2 regions of the Kitasatospora sp. NPDC033851 genome follow, and region 2 is predicted to be linked to the other one. Evidence: riboswitches for the same ligand, from Rfam matches in the RefSeq annotation. Region 2 holds a riboswitch; the other holds the start of a gene.
The links. Region 2 has a riboswitch for cyclic di-AMP ahead of ACZ51D_RS13205 (glycoside hydrolase family 16 protein). Riboswitches for the same ligand answer to the same signal wherever they lie in the genome.
Positions count from the first base shown of each region.

Region 1 (4,880 bases), on a different contig from region 2:
CTGACCCGCATGGTCTGCTCCTCCCTGTGGGCGACACCGCACCGGCGCCCACGCGTACTGCGGAGGATCGTAGGCAGGTCCTGACCCTCCGCAACAGGGATTACCCCTCAGGTGACCAGGCTCACGCCCGGCGTCCGGCCAAGAGCTTTCCAAGAGCTGTCCACGGACCGTCCACGGGTCGTCCACGGAGCGTTGGCGCGCCCGTCGCACGCCGTTGACGCGGGGGTCGCGAGCCGTTGAGGAAGGGGGGCGCGCACCCACCGGATACGGTCGACCCATGCCAGCTCAGCCCGACTCCGCCCGGCCCGCCGCCGCGCCGTCCGACGACCCCGCCCAGCCCGCCGCCGCGCAGCCGGCCGCCGCGCCGTCCGACGATCCCGAGCAGCCCGACGCCGCCGCTCCGCAGCTGTTCACCTGGGAGTTCGCCACCGATCCGTACCCCGCCTACGCCTGGCTGCGCGAGCACGCCCCGGTGCACCGCACCAAGCTGCCGAGCGGTGTCGAGGCCTGGCTGGTGACCAGGTATGCGGACGCCCGGCAGGCGCTCGCGGACAGCCGGCTGTCGAAGAACCCGGCGCACCACAGTGAGCAGGCGCACCGCACCGGCCGGGTGGGCATCCCGGGGGAGCGGCAGGCGGACCTGATGACGCACCTGCTGAACATCGACCCGCCGGACCACACGCGGCTGCGCCGACTGGTGTCGAAGGCGTTCACCCCGCGCCGGGTGGCCGAGTTCGAGCCGCGGGTGCAGCAGCTCACGGACCGGCTGATCGACGGCTTCGCGCAGCGCGGTTCGGCGGACCTCATCCACGAGTTCGCCTTCCCGCTCCCCATCTACGCGATCTGCGACCTGCTGGGCGTGCCGGCCGAGGACCAGGACGACTTCCGCGACTGGGCCGGCATGATGATCCGCCACGGCGGCGGCCAACGCGGCGGCGTGGGGCGAGCGGTGAAGCGGATGCGGGCGTACCTGCTGGAGCTGATCCACCGCAAGCGGGCGGACCTCGGGGACGACCTGATCTCGGGTCTGATCCGGGCGAGCGACCACGGCGAGCACCTGACCGAGAACGAGGCCGCGGCAATGGCCTTCATCCTCCTCTTCGCCGGTTTCGAGACGACCGTGAACCTCATCGGCAACGGGATGTACGCGCTGCTGCGCAATCCGGGGCAGCGCCGGTCGCTGCAGGAGTCGGTGGCGCGCGGGGAGCACGCGCTGCTGGAGACGGGGATCGAGGAACTCCTGCGCTACGACGGGCCGGTGGAGATGGCGACCTGGCGGTTCGCGACGCGGCCGCTGACCATCGGCGGGGTGGACATCCCGGTCGGTGACCCGGTGCTGGTGGTGCTGGCCGCCGCGGACCGCGATCCGGCCCGGTTCGCGGACGAGAACACCCTGGACCTGGCCCGGACTGACAATCCCCACCTGGGGTTCGGGCACGGCATCCACTACTGCATCGGCGCCCCGCTGGCCCGCCTGGAAGGGCGTGCCGCCCTGGCCACACTGCTTTCCCGGCTGCCCGATCTGCGGCTCGCGGAAAGCCCGGAGAATCTGCGCTGGCGCGGCGGTCTGATCATGCGTGGACTGCGGGAACTTCCGGTCGAATTCAGTCCGGAGAGTCGCTCCCCGCATACGCCCCTGCATACGCCTCCGCATACGCCCCCGACACCCCTTATGCGCCCCTGACAAACTGACACAAGATGACGAAACGCCGGGCGACACGCTGACGGAACGTCGCCCGGGGTCTTCCGGTTCAGGTGTGAACGCCCATCAATCCGGACATAGCGGCGCCGTTGGTAGGCGATCGGGCACGCGCCGTAATTTCTGTGTGATATCGGTGATATGAGCTTGTGATTGGTCTGAGGATCTGTCTACTCTCCCTGGAGTTCGCAGCTGCGGACCTCGTGCGCGGAACGCCGAATCCTGCCCGCCGCGTCACGGGAAACCGACCAGAACCCTGGGCAGGGGCGGGGGAACCAGGTTTGTTGCCGTTTCCCACGGCTTGGGGTGAAGCCGCCTGAGCGGAATCGTTTCCGCGTACGGCGGCCGGGCCACCTCCCGGTCCGAACCCGACAGCTCACCTCGCAGGCGTGCGGAGAGGGACCTCTTCATGCTGTTCGTTGGAACCGGTCGTCACCGCCGTCGTACCCAGACCGAGAAGGCCATTGCCGTCGCCGGTGTGGCCGGCGTCGGACTCGCGATGCCGCTCCTCACCGCCACCGGCGCCTCCGCCGCACCGGCCTCCGCCTGGGACTCCGTCGCCCAGTGCGAGAGCGGCGGCAACTGGAGCATCAACACCGGCAACGGCTTCTACGGCGGCCTGCAGTTCACCTCCGGCACCTGGAAGGCGTACGGCGGCACCGCGTACGCGCCGCAGGCCAACCAGGCCAGCCGGGCGCAGCAGATCTCGGTCGCCGAGAAGGTGCTCGCCTCGCAGGGCCCGGGCGCCTGGCCGGTCTGCTCGAAGAAGGCGGGCCTGAGCAAGGGCGGTGCCCCGGCCGCGGTCGACACCTCCTCGGACGCCAAGCCGCAGTCCGCCCCCGCGCAGCAGGCCCAGAAGCCCGCCGCCAAGCCGGCTCAGAACCCGGCCGCCCAGAAGCCCGCCGCGCAGAAGCCTGCCCAGAAGCCGGTGCAGCAGGCCGCCCCGCAGCAGCAGGCGCAGCCGCAGGCCCACGGCCTCTCCGGCCAGGGCGGTTGGGACGCGGACGCGAAGGTGTACTGGTACCAGAACAACGGCGCCTGGTACTGGACCAGCCACCAGAGCGTCTACCAGCAGTACGCGGGCCACGCCGCCGCGCAGCAGTACGCCCCGCAGGCCGCGCAGCAGCAGTACGCGCCGCAGGCCGCTCCGGCGTCCGGCCACGACTACACCGTCCGCGACGGTGACACCCTGTCGACCATCGCCGCCGCGCAGGGCGTGTCCGGCGGCTGGCACGCGCTGTACGAGCAGAACCACGGGACCGTCGGCGGCGACCCGAACCTGATCCTGCCCGGCCAGGTGCTGCACCTCGGCTGAGCCGACGCGTGAAGGCCGACGCGCGAAGGGGGTTGGGCCCGCCGGCCCCCTTCGTCCGCATTCGCCCGCTTCAGTGGGACAAGCTGGGACAAGCAGGTGAACTACTGGTGGGTAGCGGGGCCACACGCTGAGACGAGACCGAGGCGGACGTGGCCCCGGGAGCCTGGGCGGCTAGGCTCTGGTCCGTAACGACTCCGCAATCGTCCTGCTGACAGCACCACCGTCAGCCGGACCTGCTTCCGCAAGGAGATGCCTCGTGCCGTCCATCGATGTCGTCGTAGCCCGTGAGATCCTCGACTCGCGCGGCAACCCCACGGTCGAGGTCGAGGTCGGCCTCGACGACGGCAGCACGGGTCGTGCCGCTGTCCCGTCGGGTGCCTCCACCGGCGCCTTCGAGGCGCTGGAGCTGCGCGACGGTGACAAGAACCGCTACTTCGGCAAGGGCGTGGAGAAGGCCGTCCTGGCCGTCATCGAGCAGATCGGCCCGGAGCTGGTCGGCTACGACGCCACCGAGCAGCGCCTGATCGACCAGGCCATGCTGGACCTGGACGCCACCCCGGACAAGTCCTCGCTCGGCGCCAACGCCATCCTGGGCGTCTCGCTGGCCGTCGCGCACGCCGCCTCCGAGGCCAGCGACCTGCCGCTGTTCCGCTACCTGGGCGGCCCGAACGCGCACGTCCTGCCGGTCCCGATGATGAACATCCTCAACGGCGGCTCGCACGCGGACTCCAACGTCGACATCCAGGAGTTCATGATCGCGCCGATCGGCGCGGAGTCCTTCTCCGAGGCCGTCCGCTGGGGCGTCGAGGTCTACCACACCCTCAAGGGCGTGCTGAAGGAGCGTGGCCTGTCCACCGGCCTCGGCGACGAGGGCGGCTTCGCGCCGAACCTGGACAGCAACCGCGAGGCCCTGGACCTGATCACCGAGGCCATCCAGAAGGCCGGCTACGTGCCCGGCCGTGACGTCGCGCTGGCCCTGGACGTCGCCGCCTCCGAGTTCTACGAGGACGGCGCCTACCAGTTCGAGGGCAAGGCGCTCACCTCCACCGAGCTCATCGAGTACTACGCCGACCTGGTCGCGTCGTACCCGCTGGTCTCCATCGAGGACCCGCTGGACGAGTCGGACTGGGACGGCTGGAAGGCCATGACCGTCAAGCTGGGCGACAAGGTCCAGCTGGTCGGCGACGACCTGTTCGTCACCAACCCGGCCCGCCTGGCCAGGGGCATCGAGACCGGCACCGCCAACGCGCTGCTGGTGAAGGTGAACCAGATCGGCTCGCTGACCGAGACCCTGGACGCCGTCGAGCTGGCCCAGCGCAACGGCTACCGCTGCATGATGTCGCACCGCTCCGGCGAGACCGAGGACGTCACCATCGCCGACCTGGCCGTCGCCACCAACTGCGGTCAGATCAAGACCGGTGCCCCGGCCCGCTCCGAGCGCGTCGCCAAGTACAACCAGCTGCTGCGCATCGAGGAGATCCTCGACGACGCCGCCGAGTACGCCGGCCGCGGCGCCTTCCCGCGCTTCCGGTCCGCGGAGTAACAAACACAGTCGCTCCGCGGAGTGACGAGCGCAGTCGCTCCGCACACCAGTGAGCACGAGGGCTGCTGAGCGCCAGCCTGACCGGTGCCCCGCCTTTCACCCCGTAGGGTGGACGGCGGGGCACCGTCGCGACCAGGAGGGGATACGGGAGATGGCAGGCTGGAGGATCCCGGGCTTGGCGGCCCGGCCTCGGTTCACGAGCCGGGCGACCGTCCTCGTCCTGGTGCTCTGCTCGCTGGTGGCGATCCTCGCCTACCCGACGCGGCAGTTCATCTCCCAGCGCGCCGAGATCTCCGCCCAGCGGGCGAAGGCCGACCACGCGC
Region 1 is NZ_JBVIRL010000002.1:620,584-625,463, reverse strand. Features, by position in the region: gene ACZ51D_RS05955 (SDR family NAD(P)-dependent oxidoreductase) at 1-11, opposite strand, end outside; gene ACZ51D_RS05950 (cytochrome P450 family protein) at 278-1,684, shown strand; cyclic di-AMP (ydaO/yuaA leader) riboswitch at 1,936-2,103, shown strand; gene ACZ51D_RS05945 (LysM peptidoglycan-binding domain-containing protein) at 2,109-3,014, shown strand; gene eno (phosphopyruvate hydratase) at 3,271-4,557, shown strand; gene ACZ51D_RS05935 (FtsB family cell division protein) at 4,733-4,880, shown strand, end outside.
Region 1: another riboswitch for cyclic di-AMP. It lies ahead of ACZ51D_RS05945 (LysM peptidoglycan-binding domain-containing protein); the one in region 2 lies ahead of ACZ51D_RS13205 (glycoside hydrolase family 16 protein).

Region 2 (4,880 bases):
CGACCACCGGTGACCTGTTCGGCGGCAGCAAGCAGCGCCGCGACGAGGCCAACCTGATGTGGCGGCTGAAGAACCTGCCGCAGCCCAACGTGTCCGTGCTGCTGGCGGGCACCAAGAAGGGCGACGGCGACTACCGGCGGGAGACCGAGGCCTTCGTCGAGGCGGCGCGGAGCCCGATGAAGGTCTCGTACAGCATGCTCGAGAACGGCGGCCACAACTTCGAGACCTGGAGCGCGCTGCTGCCGTCCTCGCTGGAGTGGCTGTCCCAGCACCTTGCGGTGCCGAACCCGACCGCCTGACGACCGGCCGCTTATCGGCCGGACCCCGGGGCCCAGCCGCGGGTCGGGGGTCCGGCCGTCACAGGTCTCAGGCCACCCGCTCCAGCGAACCGGTGTGCAGCTGGCCGACCCGGCCGCCCTCGCCCTCGAAGGTCCAGAAGGCCCGCACCGTCAGCTTGTTCAGGTCCATCACATGGCTGACGGTGATCCCGCTCTGCTCCGTCCAGCTGACGAAGTAGATCTCCGGTGCGACCTCGGCGACGTGCAGCCGCACGTCCTCCCACTGGCCCGCGGACTCGCCGAGGCCCTCCCAGCGCAGCCGCGTGCCGTCGGCCGAGTAGGTGTTGCGGAAGGCCGCGCCGTTGTCGGCCCGGAAGACGTAGGTGCGGCCGGCGAAGGCGGGCAGGGACGCGATCATGGTGGGGCGGCTCCTCGTTTCGGGCTTTGGTGCTCTTGTGCACTGCGGAAATGTCAGGCCTCCAATTTATCCGACCGGGTGCAGTCGGTCAGATCTTTGCCACGGTACGGATCGCCACCGCGCCGCCCGCCGGGGGGTGCGACCGGCACATGGACACCCGCCGCGCTCCGGTCCTACCGTCCGCCCATAAAACGCACCCCTGCGAGACTCACCCCAGCGAGACGCACCCCCACCACGCCCGTCCACACCACCGGCATCGCGACGGTCGGCGGCACCCGGCTGCTGAGCGGCCTCGACCGCCTGGAGCTGGCCTGGGCGCCGGAGGCCGAGAGCCAGGTCGACGCCTGGCTCGGCTGACCATCCCGCCAGGCCTTCGGCCGAGCACCCGGACGGGCACCCGGCCAGGAACCAGGACGGGCATCCGGCCGGGCCGGGGGATTGATCAACTCGGCCGCCGCACAGCGTTGTTGATCGACACCACTGTGAGCTGCGCGACAACCGGACCGACGGAGTTGTCCGTTCACGCACAGCCTGCCTAGCCTGCAACGGTCGTCCGCCCTCGCGGACCCCGCCGCCGGGACGCCGAGTCCCGTCCACCCGTCGGCGGGTCACCGAGCACCACGCGGACGGGAGCGGGGGAACCAAGGTCGGCGCCCGGCCCGCGCGCTCACGCGTACGGGTCGTGGCTAGGGGTGAAGCCGTTCCACAGGCGGCCGGGCCAACTGCAGCCCGAACCCGACAGCTAACCTCGCAGGCGTCGCAGAGGTCCGCTCATGCCCCAGCCTGCTGTCCGGCGCGCCACGCCGCGCCGCGCCCGCCCCTCCCGCCGCGGCCGCAACGCCGCCTTCGCCGCCACGGGGGCGCTCGCCATCAGCGGCGCCGGCCTGTTCGGACTGCCGTCCGTGAGCAGTGCCCAGGCCGCCACCGCGCCGACCGTCACCCAGGACCGGCTCGCCCCCGCCACCATGGTCGCGGGCAAGGCCGGCACCGCCTCGCTCGGCCTGCACTCCTCGGCCTGCTTCACCGCGAAGACCGTCGGCGTGGGCGTGCGGGACGCGCGCGGCACCAACCTCGACTTCCCCGGCAACGCCTCCAACGTGCAGATCTGCCCGAGCGGCGTGAACTTCACCAGCGGCGCGCGCACCCTGCCCGCCGGGACGTACACCCAGTTCGGCTTCTGGCAGGACCTCGGCGGCGTCTGGCACAACCTGCCCTCGCAGCAGCTGATGGTCTCGGCCACCGCCACCCCGGCCCCGGCCCCGACGGCCACCGCCACCCCGGCGCCGACCTCCACGCCGACCCCGACCTCCACGCCGACCCCGAGCGCCACGGCCAGCCCGACCGCCCCCGCGCCGTCCTCCCCGGTCGTCGGCAAGTCGCTGACCTGGTCGGACGAGTTCAACGGCTCGATCTCCTGGGGCCAGCGCTGGGTCGGCGACAAGAGCACCTCGTACAAGTACGGGAACCACAACCCGGACGACAACAAGCTGGACTGGCTGAACAAGAACAACGTCAGCGTCGCCAACGGGGTCGCCACCTTCACCGCCGCCCCCGGCGGCCCGGCCCTGGAGAACGGCAAGCAGTCCTGGAACACCGGCTTCCTGACCACCGAGGGCTCCAGCGAGGGCTTCCAGGTCAAGACCGGCGACTACGCCGAGACCCGGGTCAAGCTGCCCGCGGGCACCGGCGCCTGGCCGGCCCTGTGGACCTGGAAGAACGGCAACGGGGAGATCGACTCCTTCGAGTACCACCCCGACAACCCGAACCTGCTGGAGCTGACCAACCACGTCAACCCCGGCAACCCGAAGTACTACACCGACGCGAGCGCCATCGCGAAGGACCAGTGGGTGACCATCGGCACCTACTACGGCGCGAACTCGGTGGACTGGTACGTCAACGGCGTCAAGGTCTTCTCGGACGGCAAGGGCGTCGGCGCCAACTGGTCGGCGTACCTGATCCTCAACCTCTCGGTGTGCGCGGGGCAGTACCACCCCGCGCCACAGGGGACCGCTCCGATCACCATGGCCGCCGACTACGTCCGCGTCTACCGCTAACCGGTAGGACGTCTCACCGGTCGCCGCAAGCCGGCAGCCGCTCGCCGGCGCCCGGCGCCCGGTGGGACGACGTGCTCAGGAACCGGCAGCCGTCTCGACCACCGTGATGTCGAACGGCTGCCGGTTGTTGCTCTCGTCCCGGTCGTCCGCGCTGCGCACCGCGACCCAGCCGCCGCTCAGTTTTCCCAGGGGCAGGTCGGGGTCCAGACGGACCGGGACGAGGGCGGTCGCGGTGCGCAGCGGCGGCAGCCCGGGCCCGAAGACGCAGCGCACCCGGTGGCCGTTCTGCAGCACCTCGCAGTTGTCGGGGTAGTAGGGCCCCTCGGGGGTGACGCCCTTCGGCAGGGTGACCACGACCGTGAACGGGGAGGCGGTGGCGTCCGGGCCCCTGTTGGCGACGAAGCCGTGGACGGTCGTGGTGCCGCCGGGCGGCGCCGCCGGGTCCGGGTCGATCCGGACCACCTCCAGGTCGGAGTCGGACGGCGCGGCGACCACGGCGGGCAGGGTGGACACCTCGGGGACGGCGGACGCGGTCGGCGCGCCCGGCGCGACGACCTCCACCGCCGGACGGGGCTCCGGCCGACGCAGCGCCCAGGACGGGCTGGTGGCCGGCACCGCCACCGTGCAGCCCGCCACGACGGCCGCGACCAGCACGGCCCCGCCGTACCTCCTGCCCCTCGTGCTGCCGTGCGATCCCGTGTCACCGCAAGACCCAGTGCTGCCGCGCGATCCCGAGCCACCTCCTACGACGCCCCGTACGTCCTGCTGCTCCATGCCGCTCACCGTGCCCTCGTGCTTCGGCCGCCCGCACCGTCGCGGGCCGCGTCCGCACCAGGGTGGCCGAGCTGTCGCCGCGACCGGGGCGCATCCCGACCCGCCCCGCCGCCGTCCGCTCGAACGGAGGACGTGCGGTGTCGGCCCGGCGGCCCGTGTCGGAAGGGGGGGTGACGAGGCGTCAGGCTGGTGGCCCTCAGGGGGCGAGGACCTGCCCCAGCCGGCCGGCGATCTGGCGCATCACCGGTACCAGCGAGGCGGCCCCGGCCTGCTCCTCCAGGGCCCGGATGCGGGCCTCCGGCCCGGAGACCGAGAGCGCGGTGGGCGTCGGCGCGCCGGGGACGGCGAGCGCGATGCAGCGGACGCCGATCTCCTGCTCCTGGTCGTCGACCACGTAGCCGCGCTCGCGCGCCTCGGCGAGCTGGTGCAGCAGCTCCTGCGGGTCGGTGACCGTGTACTCGGTGTGGGCCGGCAGCGGGTTGGGGCCGAGGACGGCGCGCGCCTCGTCCTCGGGCAGCTGGGCGAGCAGTGCCTTGCCGACGCCGGTGCAGTGCGGCTGCACCCGCCGCCCGACCTCGGTGAACATCCGCATCGAGCGCCGCGACTGCACCTGCCCGACGTACACCACCTCGCCGCCCTCCAGTACCGCCAGGTTCGCGGTCTCGCCGGTGGCCTCCATGAGCTCGGCCAGGTAGGGGCGGGCCCAGCTGCCGAGCAGCCGCCCGGCCGTCTCGCCGAGGCGGATCAGCCGGGGGCCGAGGGTGTAGCGGCGCGCGGTGTCCTGGCGGACATAGCCCTGCTGGACGAGGGTACGAACCAGTCGGTGGATGGTCGGCATCGGGAGGCCGGAACTGGTGGAGAGCTCGCTGAGCGTGGCCACGCCGCCGGCGTCGGCCAGCGCCTCCAGGAGTTGGAAGGCGCGCTCGACGGACTGCACGCCGCCGCTCGCGCGGTCGGAGCCTGTCGTCGATGCTGTGTCGGGGGTCGCAACCACCGGCGTTCCCTTCGCTGTCGGGGAGGAGTAGAGTCCCGGCGACCTCTTCAACAAACCGTTGAAATTCTGTATCGCGGAAACTAGTCTCCACCTTACAGAATCGAACTCGCCGACAGGCGGGTAACGATCGAGGAAGTTCCCGAGGAAGTTCCCACCGGAGCTCCCTTCGCCAGGCTCAACCGTCTTAGGAGTGTCCTGCTCATGGCTGCAGATCAGGGGCCCGTCGGCACCTCCCCCGCCGCTCCGGTCGTCACTGTCGCCGGTCCGCGCGTCCACCGGGCGGAGGAGGTGCTCACTCCGGAGGCCGTCGCCTTCGTCGTCGGCCTCCATCGCGCCTTCGAGGACCGCCGGCAAGAGCTCCT
Region 2 is NZ_JBVIRL010000005.1:331,837-336,716, forward strand. Features, by position in the region: gene ACZ51D_RS13195 (alpha/beta hydrolase) at 1-299, shown strand, start outside; gene ACZ51D_RS13200 (phenolic acid decarboxylase) at 367-696, opposite strand; cyclic di-AMP (ydaO/yuaA leader) riboswitch at 1,303-1,468, shown strand; gene ACZ51D_RS13205 (glycoside hydrolase family 16 protein) at 1,470-2,750, shown strand; gene ACZ51D_RS13210 (hypothetical protein) at 2,826-3,404, opposite strand; gene ACZ51D_RS13215 (IclR family transcriptional regulator) at 3,721-4,518, opposite strand; gene aceB (malate synthase A) at 4,720-4,880, shown strand, end outside.